DNA from 3 places in the Mesorhizobium sp. M0615 genome. Region 3 is predicted to be linked to each of the others. Evidence: predicted binding sites of a transcription regulator. Region 3 holds the regulator's gene; each other region holds the start of a gene.
What was found. Region 3 encodes LexA, which represses DNA repair genes until DNA is damaged. Its sites were predicted from a motif close to TGTTCNNNNTGTGTTCNG; they were not measured.

Region 1 (3,278 bases), on a different contig from region 3:
GCTTGTGGCCGGCGCCTACCCACCCGGGTTCCCCAACCATGGCGTCGGCCATTTTCGTTCTCTCAGCGATTATAAGCCTTTGCTATAGGCCTATGTGTTGGCTGGACGGTGAGATCGCTGTTAGATCGCCTCGTTCGTTTGGATGTTTCGCTGGCGTTGGGAGGAGGCGCATATGTTCGCCAGCCGGCGGATACCACACCGCCCCACCGGTCAGGCCCAGCGCGCCCGCTGCAAAGTCCCGCAGACGGCTGCTGGGCCGCTGGCGGGCAGCGGCTACTTGCTGACGATCCAATCCACCAAGCCAGTTTCGATCAGCTCGAACCAATCGTGCACCAGGGCCTTGGCTAAATCGCGCCATTGACACTCAGGCGTACGGGAGACGGCAACAGTAGAAGGGTCGGCATCTTCCCAGCCTCGCGCCACGTCATCGCGATGACGTTGACGAAGGCGCATCAGCAAGGTGGCCGTAGTGGCCGCTTGAGCGATATCTATGGGCGTTGCAACCATCGCAGCCTCCTCAAAGCGATGGCAAACCCCTCACTAGTAAGCCCGCTCAGACTCTCTCTGCAATCAAAAAAAGAGTTGTCCTCGCTCCCTGTTCTGTCATCGCAATGAAGGACGACATCTTCGAGCACCCGCAGCACACCTGTCGCATGGAAAAAGCTGTAGGCGTTTATAGGTGCTTGGGGAATCCGCCGTTTGTTTGCGTTGTGGAGCGGGACAAAGCAAGTTACTCACTCAGGCTGGCTACCGTGAAGCGGGGCACCAGCCCGACTTCCACGCGTTGCCGTGGGAAGCTGAACACAGGGCCGTCAAAGAAAGGCAAGGTGGACGCGACGGCGCTCGCTGAACGCATTCGGGCGCCGGCTGCGTTCGCGTTCACACCCGGCGCTATGTCGCTTCTAGGCCCGCTCTGTCGCTACTTTGTGCGCAGCATATTGTGGGAACTCTGCCTCGGCCCACGCACTCAGTGGCTGACCAGAACGAGCGCATCATCGGCCTAACCGTTTAGGCTGTAGAATTTGTGTGTGCGCTCGTATCGAGATGCGGGTGATGTCGCAGCCGAAACGCGCTGCTTCCTTCTCGATCCGCCCCATCAGTTTGGCGCCGATACCAGCACTGCGCATCTCGGCGTCGACAACCACATGGTCGGCCTACGCCCACTTTCCGCCCATACCCGGTTTGCTGATAGAGCGGGTAGATAGCCGCGATCTCTTCGAGCTCCATGGCTGAGTGTCGATGCCTATGTCGGCGAGGTGATGAGTGCGGCCTTGCCGCCGAACACCAGCCCCAACTGGGCAGTCGCATCGCTCGACATTACGGGCGATGCAGCCACTGCGAAGGTCGAGGACGAATTTGGAACCACAAGGTTCACCGACTATCTTCTGCTCAAGATCGCAGGAGAATTGAAGATCCTTAGCAAACTCTACCACCTTCACTAATACGACCGTCCAGATCAGAGGCCAAATACCGCAAAACTGACCAACCTGTCGTAGGTCTCCCAGCGCCTTTAGAGCTTGAGCTCAGTCCTTAGCGCGTCGATTCGCTTCGAGGCCTCGGCTTTGCTTAGATCTTCGGCGTAGCTTCTGTCGTCGCCCGCCTGCTCACATAATGTTTTCAAGTAGGAAGCTTGCGACGGAGTCATTGGCTCGTCTCCCGTCGTCCATTCGTCAGGATCCTTGCTGATAGCTTCGCCTTTGGCTCGGGGTGTAGTTTGCATGACGCTCTCCATGTTGGGAACGGCACAACGTATTTGATCTGCTTTTGTTCCACATGCTTGAAGTGTCTGAGATTGCGATGGCAGGGGTGTTCACGAACGCAAGTTTACCCGTGCTGGAAGAATCCGACGAGATTGCTTAGCTTCCGCTCGCGGTCGCCAACGATGAACTCAACGCCAACTCTGCGCGAGACATCGAAAGATCCTCCGCGCCCGCAATTTACCCCAACGGTGAGGAGACGCCCCATGAAAGCAATCGTAGCGACGGACCAGACTGCAGGAACGGCCGGGATGAAGTTGGTGGAGTTGCCCGAGCCTCGGGCGGCAATTAACGACGTGGTCGTACAGGTTCATGCGGCAGGATTCGTCAACACCGAGTGGAGTGGCCCTCGACGTGGGCCGACCGAGCCTTCCGTGACCGGACCTCTTCGATCCTCGGCCACGAACTGGCTGGTGTGGTCACTGCGCTCGGCTACGGCACTACGGGGCTTTCTATCGGTCAGCGGGTGTTCGGCCTCGCTGACTGGCATCGCGACGGCACCCTCGCCGAGTATGTTGCCATGGAGGCCCGTAACCTCGCGCCGCTGCCCGGCGATGTCGACTTTACGGTGGGCGCTAGCCTGCCGATCTCCGGCCTAACCGCATGGCAGGGGCTGTTTCAGCATGGCCGCATCAAGGCCGGGCAGAGCGTTCTCGCGCATGGCGCTGCCGGTGCCGTCGGTTCGATGGTGGCGCAGCTTGCCAGGGAGGCCGGAGCCTATGTGATCGGCACCGGGCGGGCCGCCGACCGCCAGAAAGCGCTCGACTTCGGTGCAAATGAATTCCTCGACCTCGCAAAAGACACCCTTGAAGATGTCGGCGGCGTCGATCTGGTGTTCGATGTCGTCGGCGGCGATGTCCAGAAGCGATCCGCAACGCTCGTCCGGGCCGGAGGTATCCTTGTCACAGTCGTCGGACCAACGGATATTCGACCTGCAGACGGCCTGGCGGTTGACTTCGTCGTCGAGGCTGATCGAGCCCAGCTTTCTGAGATAGTGCAGCGGATCCGCGATGGACGACTGCGGACGAACATCGGCAAGGTTTCGAGCTTGGATGATGCCATCGGCACCTTCAACTCAACGGACCGACGCGCGGGCAAGACCGTTGTTCGCGTTCGTCCGTGAGAACTTGGGAGAGAGGCGGGCCCTCGCTCCTTATGGTCGCGTCGGCAGCTGACACGGTGAGGTGCAAATCAGCGCCTGTCGCGGGATTTAGCCATCGTAGGGCGGTGTTTGCGGGAACCTACTTTGTACGTTTCCGACTCTTGCCTTTTTCGGAAAGTGACCCACAGAATAGCTGATTGAGGTTCTATCTCTCTGGGAGGATGGGATGGACATTCAAGCACCTGTTCGGCCTACGCAGCAAACGGCCAAGGAGCTGGTCCGCGAGGTCCTGTTGGGCTCTCAACCCGGCGACATTATTTCCGTCAAAGCGACCATTGTAGCGGTCCGTGAGCGCGGCGGCGATCTTCTCGAAACTGACTGCCAGTTAGTCGAAATGATCGTCAAATCAGCCTCCGTTT
Region 2 (3,278 bases), on a different contig from region 3:
CGCATGAGGACGGAAGTCCTGCGGTCTACAAACCGTTTCGTCAACCGCTCATGCAGCGCATCCGACAATCTGTCTTCGATTTCGCGCGTCTTTTCCCGCCAGTGTGCCTGATCGGCCAGCCAGCCCGGCCGGTTGGACACGAATGTCCAGGTGCGGATCTGCGCAATGCGGTGCGACAGCGTGTCGATGTCCCCCTCGGTCGTATCGGCGCGGCGCACCTGCTCGGCCATGTAGTTCTCGTCGACATGGCCGTGTTTGGCGAGGTCGGTGTAGATAGAAGCGATCAGGTCGGAGTGCTGGGCCGGCGCGATCTTGCGGTAGTCCGGCAACGCGCAGGCTTCCCACAGCAGCGCGACGCGCTTGGCATTGGTAGCCAGCGCGCGGATGTCCTCGTCGCGGGAGAGATGTTCGAGCGCCTGCGCATCGACCGCCGGCAGCGCGCGCGTCAGGCCTTCGACCGGCGCGTTGGCCTCGATCGAGCGCTTCAGCGCGTCGAGGCTGGCGAAGTCGAAATGCGCGGTGCGCCATTGCAGCACCTTCACCGGATCGAACTCGTGCCCCTCGATGCGCTTGACCAGTTCCTCGTCCAGCGGATCGACCTGGCCGGTGACGCCGAAGGTGCCGTCGCGCAGATGCCGGCCGGCGCGGCCGGCGATCTGGCCGAGCTCGGCCGCCGTCAGGTTGCGGTACTGGTAGCCGTCGAATTTGCGGTTCTGGGCGAAGGCGACATGATCGAGATCAAGGTTGAGCCCCATGCCGATGGCGTCGGTGGCGACGAGATAGTCGACGTCGCCTGCCTGGAACATTGCCACCTGGGCGTTGCGGGTGCGGGGCGACAGCGCGCCGAGCACGACCGCCGCTCCTCCTTGCTGGCGGCGGATCAGCTCAGCGATGGCATAGACCTCGTCGGCGGAGAAAGCGACGATCGCCGTACGCCGCGGCAGGCGGGTCAATTTCTTCGAGCCGGCATAGGCCAGGTGCGACAGGCGAGGGCGCGTCACCACCGAGACGCCTCTCAGCAGCTTTTGCAGGATGCCATGCATGGTGGCCGCGCCGAGCAGCAGCGTTTCCTGGCGGCCGCGCAGGTGCAGGATACGGTCGGTGAAGATGTGGCCGCGCTCGAGGTCGCCGGCGAGTTGCACCTCGTCGATGGCGACGAAGGCAACGTCGGTCTCGCGCGGCATGGCTTCGACGGTGCAGACCGAATATTTCGCGCCGGGCGGCTGGATTTTTTCCTCGCCGGTGATGAGCGCCACCTTGTGGGCGCCGACCTTTTCGCAGACGCGGGCATAGACCTCGCGCGCCAGAAGGCGGAGCGGCAGGCCGATAATGCCGCTCTCATGCGCCACCATGCGCTCGATGGCGAGATGGGTCTTGCCGGTGTTGGTCGGACCCAGCACGGCAGTCACGTCGCGGCCCGACAGGATCAGCGGCTCGGTGTGTTTCGGCTGGATGTTCATCGGCCTGGAGATGAGGCTTTCTGCATCGTGTTGTCGGGAGCGCGCCTCGCATGGCGCGTATGACAGGCGACACATAGGGATTTCAGGCGCGAAGCGAAAGCGGAATGTTCCGGCCGGCAGTCCCACGGTTCGTCGTTGAGGTCTCAATTAACAGTTGGAACGAGTCTGGAACGAATCGGCGACGAATCAGTGACTCCGGCAGATTCAGCTTTTGTTCACGGCTACATGTGGATTTTGCGAGCCTGAGTCTCACCATATGCTGAATCGCGGAAACTGGCCCGATTCCTGCAAGGCGACCATTGGCGTTAACCTTTGCCGGCGGGGCATCGTCGTGATCCGATACGCCTCGGCTAACATTGTGAAATTGTTGAATTTTCTTAATCGGCCTTAACCAGTTTCCGGTGGTTCCCGGCCTTGGTCGTTAACGTTCCGCTCAAAGCCGGAACGAATCGGTGACGAATCAGCGATCGCGGGATTTTCCTGGTTTGTTCACCCCAACATCTTGTGTTATCCACAGCTTGTCCACCGAGAATTCACAGCTTGCGAACCGGGTTTTGCACAGGGCGCCTAAAAATCGTTAATCTTTGCGTGCCGGAACGGGTCAATGTCTCGCGCGCGGCCCGGGGAACATCGCCGCCCGGCGATGAAAAACGGGCCATAAGGCGGCCCGTCCTACCGGGCGAAATTGCTGTCGTTCAGGCGAAGTACTGGCCGCCATTGGCTGTGATGGTCGAACCGGTGATGAAGCCGGCGTCTTCGGACGCGAGGAAGACGACGCAACGCGCGATCTCTTCCGGTTCGCCGAGGCGGCCGACCGGGATCTGCGGGATGATGCGTTCATTCAGCACCTTCTCGTCGATCGCCTTGACCATCTCGGTGGCTATGTAGCCGGGGCAGATGACATTGACTGTGATGCCCGCGCGCGCGCCCTCCTGCGCCAGCGCCTTCGAGAAGCCGATGTCGCCGGCCTTTGCGGCGGAATAGTTGACCTGGCCGGCCTGGCCTTTCTGGCCGTTGATGGAGGAGATGGTGATGACGCGGCCGAATTTGCGGTCGCGCATGCCGCCCCACAGCGGATGCGTCATGTTGAAGACGCCAGACAGATTGGTGTCGATGACTTCCTTCCACTGCTCGCGCGTCAGCTTGTGGAACATGGCGTCGCGGGTAATGCCGGCATTGTTGACCAGCACCGAGACCGGGCCGAGATCGGCCTCGACCTGTTTGATTCCGGCGGCACAGGCGTCGTAGTCGGCGACCGACCATTTGTAGGCCTTGATGCCGGTTTGTGCGCTGAACTTCCCCGCTGCCTCGTCATTGCCGGCATAGTTGGCGGCAACGGTGTAACCGGCATTCTTCAGGCCGATCGATATGGCGGCGCCGATGCCGCGCGATCCACCGGTGACGAGCGCTACTTTGGTCATTGAAAGTTCTTCCTCCCTTTGGTCGGAAGAAGGGAATAGGGAGTAGGGAATAGCGAGTAGGGATCGATATCCCGCCGCGCTGCTCCTTCTTCCCTATTCACTACTCCCTATTCACTACTCACTTCTTGTTCACAGCGCTTCCACGCACAGAGCGACGCCCATGCCGCCGCCGATGCACAGCGTGGCAAGGCCCTTCTTGGCGCCGCGGCGGCGCATCTCGAAAACCAGCGTGTTGAAGACGCGGGCGCCCGACGCGCCGATCGGATGGCCGATGGCGATGGCGCCGCCATTGACGTTGACGATCGACGTATCCCAGCCCATGCCCTTGTTGACGGCGCAGGCCTGCGCGGCGAAGGCTTCATTGGCCTCGACAAGGTCGAGGTCCTTGACCGACCAG
Region 3 (3,278 bases):
TGCTCAGGCGCGATATTCTTGCGACCCGGCTGGCGCCCGCGGCGCCGTTGAAGCTGAGCACGCTGCGCAACACCTACGGCATCGGCTGGACGCCGTTGCGCGAGGCGCTGTCGCGGCTGGAGGCGGAACGGCTTGTGACCGCCATCAGCAACCGCGGGTTTGCGGTCGCTTCTGTCTCTCGGGCGGAGCTCGAGGATCTGGCGCGTGCGCGGCTGGTGGTCGAACTGCCCCTGCTGGTGGAATCGATCGAGAAAGGCGACCGTGAGTGGGAAGACGCGGTCGTTGCCGCCCACTATCGTCTCTCACGGTGCGGGTCTGTTCTCGACGATCCATCGGATGATGCGGTCGACGCGTGGTACGAAAAACACGATGCCTTCCATGCGGCGCTGCTCAGTGCCGCGACATCCAGCTGGCTGCAGCAGTTCAATGCGACGATTTCCGACCAATTGCATCGCCATCACCGCTTTCTGGGTCTGGCCCCGACGCTGCGCGCCGCCGCCGGCCGCACGGATGGACACCGGAAGGCCGTGGCGGCCCTGCGCGACGCCGTGGCGATCGAACACCATACCGCCCTGATGGAAGCGGCCCTCGATCGCGACGTCGAACGTGCGAAAACTCTGATGACCGCTCACATCGGCTACACGCTGCAGGTCTATGCCCAGAGCGAACCCGGCGCGGATGCTGCGCAGCCCCGTCCGAAAAGGAAGCGGCGATCATAGCCGACGACGCAGGCACTTTGTCTTCGTTTCACCCCGTTGCCGGCAAATGGGCAGGCGGCGCTCGCAGCGCCGAACGTTACGCTGAACAAAACGTCAACACATTCATTAAACTTTAAAAGGTTGCGGAACACAACTGGAACAGATAGTGTTTGTTCTGGGTTTGTTTTTTCCGATTCTGGTTTCAGAACCCTTGGGGGCCGCGATGCTGACGCGCAAACAACATGAGCTTCTGATGTTCATCCATGAACGCCTGAAGGAGAGCGGAATCCCGCCGTCCTTCGACGAGATGAAGGAAGCGCTCGACCTCGCCTCCAAGTCCGGCATCCACCGACTGATCACAGCGCTTGAGGAGCGCGGTTTCATTCGCCGGCTGCCGAACCGGGCGCGCGCGCTGGAAGTGCTGCGGCTACCCGACTCGATCGCACCAGGCCTCAACGCGGCGAGGAAGTTTTCGCCGAGCGTCATTCAGGGCAGTCTTGGTCAAGCCGGCCAAGGGCAAGGCGGCCAGGGACAAGGCGGGATGGGCCAAGGCGGTCTCGGCCGCCAGATCAAGCCGGGCTCGCCGTCGCGTTCGATGTCTGCCGGCAATGACGATGCCGTTTCCTCGATTTCAATCCCGGTGATGGGACGCATCGCCGCCGGCGTGCCGATCGACGCCATCCAGCATCAGACCCATTCGATCTCGGTGCCGCCCGACATGATCATGGGCGGCGAACACTACGCGCTCGAGGTCAAGGGCGATTCGATGATCGAGGCCGGCATTTTCGATGGCGACACGGTCATCATCCGCAATGCCGACACAGCCAGCCCCGGCGAGATCGTGGTGGCGTTGGTCGACGATGAGGAAGCGACCCTGAAACGCTTCCGCCGCAAGGGCGCCTCGATCGCCCTGGAAGCCGCCAACCCGGCCTACGAGACCCGCATTTTTGGACCGGACAGGGTGAAGGTGCAGGGCAAGCTTGTCGGATTGATCCGGCGCTACTGAGCCGGCTTGGGTTTGTACTTTTCACGCTGGTTGTAAGGCGGCAGGCCGCGCGCTTCGCGGGAGAAGCGGCGCTGCTCGTGCCAGGGGCGATACGGCTTGTCGACGGCGAAGCGGATGGTTGGCGCTGCAGCTGCCGATTGCGGATCGAAGAAGACGGCGGCGCTGCCGTCGCGGGCCAGCTGTTTCTTCGTCACGACCAGCACCAGCGGGTCGCGGCACGGATTGTAGGCCGTGGCGTCATCGATGACGATCAGGCTAGCGAAGGCACAGGCCGGCCGCGCCGTCTTGCGGTCTTTGGCAAGGGCTACAATGGCTCCGGAAGGGTGTCGGGCGATACAGAGATCGCCCATGCAATAGAAGGGCGACCCGGGCGGCAGATCGAGCGGATCGAGATCGAACCGCGTATCTGTTGCCTCGAAAATCTCGGGCGGGATAATGGTTTCGGCCCGCAGCGCCCGTTTCCAATTGTCCGTGGTGAATTCGTTGGAGCGTTCGCGGTTGAGGGCGAGTTCGCCGCCACCTATCGGCATGGCCACCAGATGTGCGTCCTCGGATATGAGCACGTCGGGCGTAAGCACCTGCGGCACCGTCAACAGGCCGGCCAGCGCGAAAGGCACGGCCGCCAGCCTGAGCCAGGTGGTGGCCATGGTGGCGATGACGAGGGCGACCGCCACCAACAGCACCGAGCGGATGGAGATCAGCCCGACGGCGTCGACCGGCGAGCGCTCGGAAATCCAGGCCGATATAGCGATCATCGCCATCAGACCCTTGCCCATCACATAGAGGAACGGCCCGTCGGCGCCGAACGGCATCGCCAGTGCGCTGAGCACGGCAAAGGGCATGACGATCAACGAAACAATCGGCATCACGGCCAGATTGGCGATCAGGCTGAGCGGCGACACACGCTGAAAATGCCAGATGGCGAACAGCAAGGTTGCACTGCCGGCGATGATCGAGGTCATGGCGAGGCCGCCCATGGCCAGCGCGAATTTTCGCGACAGGAAGCCGACGAAGGAGCGCTTTGCCAGCGGCGTTCTCACCTTGTCGGCGCGGTAATCGGCCCAGCCGGCATAGGCGCCGACAAGGGCGGCTGTGGCGGCAAACGACATCTGGAAGCTGGGACCGACCACCTCGTGCGGCGACACCAGGATGACGGCAATGGCGGAGATCGCCAGATTGCGCATGGTGAGCGCGGCACGATCGAAGAGTACCGCGACCAGCATGACCGCTAGCATGATGAAACTGCGCTCGGCGGCGACCACGATGCCTGAAATGACGAGATAGGCGGCGATGGAGACGAGTGCTGCCACTGCTGCATATTTCTTGACTGGGCGGCGCGAAGAGAAATCGGGAAACAGCGCAAAGGCGCCACGCAGCAACGCCATGATGGTGCCGGCAACCAGCGCCATGTGCAGGCCGGAGATGGAGATGATGTGGTAGATGCCGGTGCGCCGCATCGCTTCGTTGACCTCGTCCGGGATGCCGGCGCGCACCCCGACAATCAACGCCGCGGCAATCTCGCCTTCGGCGCCGCCGATTTTGCCCCTGATATGGTCGGCAATGTTTTCGCGCGC

Region 1: NKI46_RS13300 (DUF3072 domain-containing protein) is a predicted target of LexA. The motif match lies at 1,755-1,772, and genes of this name have one in related genera.
Region 2: NKI46_RS19535 (helicase-related protein) is a predicted target of LexA. The motif match lies at 1,616-1,633, and genes of this name have one in related genera.

Annotation. Positions count from the first base shown of each region.
Region 1 covers NZ_JAMYQI010000006.1:382,118-385,395, reverse strand. Annotated here, with positions in the region: gene NKI46_RS13315 (hypothetical protein) at 274-507, opposite strand; gene NKI46_RS13310 (GNAT family N-acetyltransferase) at 993-1,145, opposite strand; gene NKI46_RS13305 (nuclear transport factor 2 family protein) at 1,260-1,442, shown strand; gene NKI46_RS13300 (DUF3072 domain-containing protein) at 1,511-1,720, opposite strand; partial or broken gene NKI46_RS13295 (NADP-dependent oxidoreductase) at 1,964-2,880, shown strand; gene NKI46_RS13290 (hypothetical protein) at 3,086-3,278, shown strand, end outside.
Region 2 covers NZ_JAMYQI010000010.1:217,185-220,462, forward strand. Annotated here, with positions in the region: gene NKI46_RS19535 (helicase-related protein) at 1-1,460, opposite strand, end outside; gene phbB (acetoacetyl-CoA reductase) at 2,156-2,881, opposite strand; gene NKI46_RS19545 (acetyl-CoA C-acetyltransferase) at 3,011-3,278, opposite strand, start outside.
Region 3 covers NZ_JAMYQI010000018.1:82,905-86,182, forward strand. Annotated here, with positions in the region: gene NKI46_RS26765 (GntR family transcriptional regulator) at 1-719, shown strand, start outside; gene lexA (transcriptional repressor LexA) at 922-1,704, shown strand; gene NKI46_RS26775 (ComEC/Rec2 family competence protein) at 1,698-3,278, opposite strand, start outside.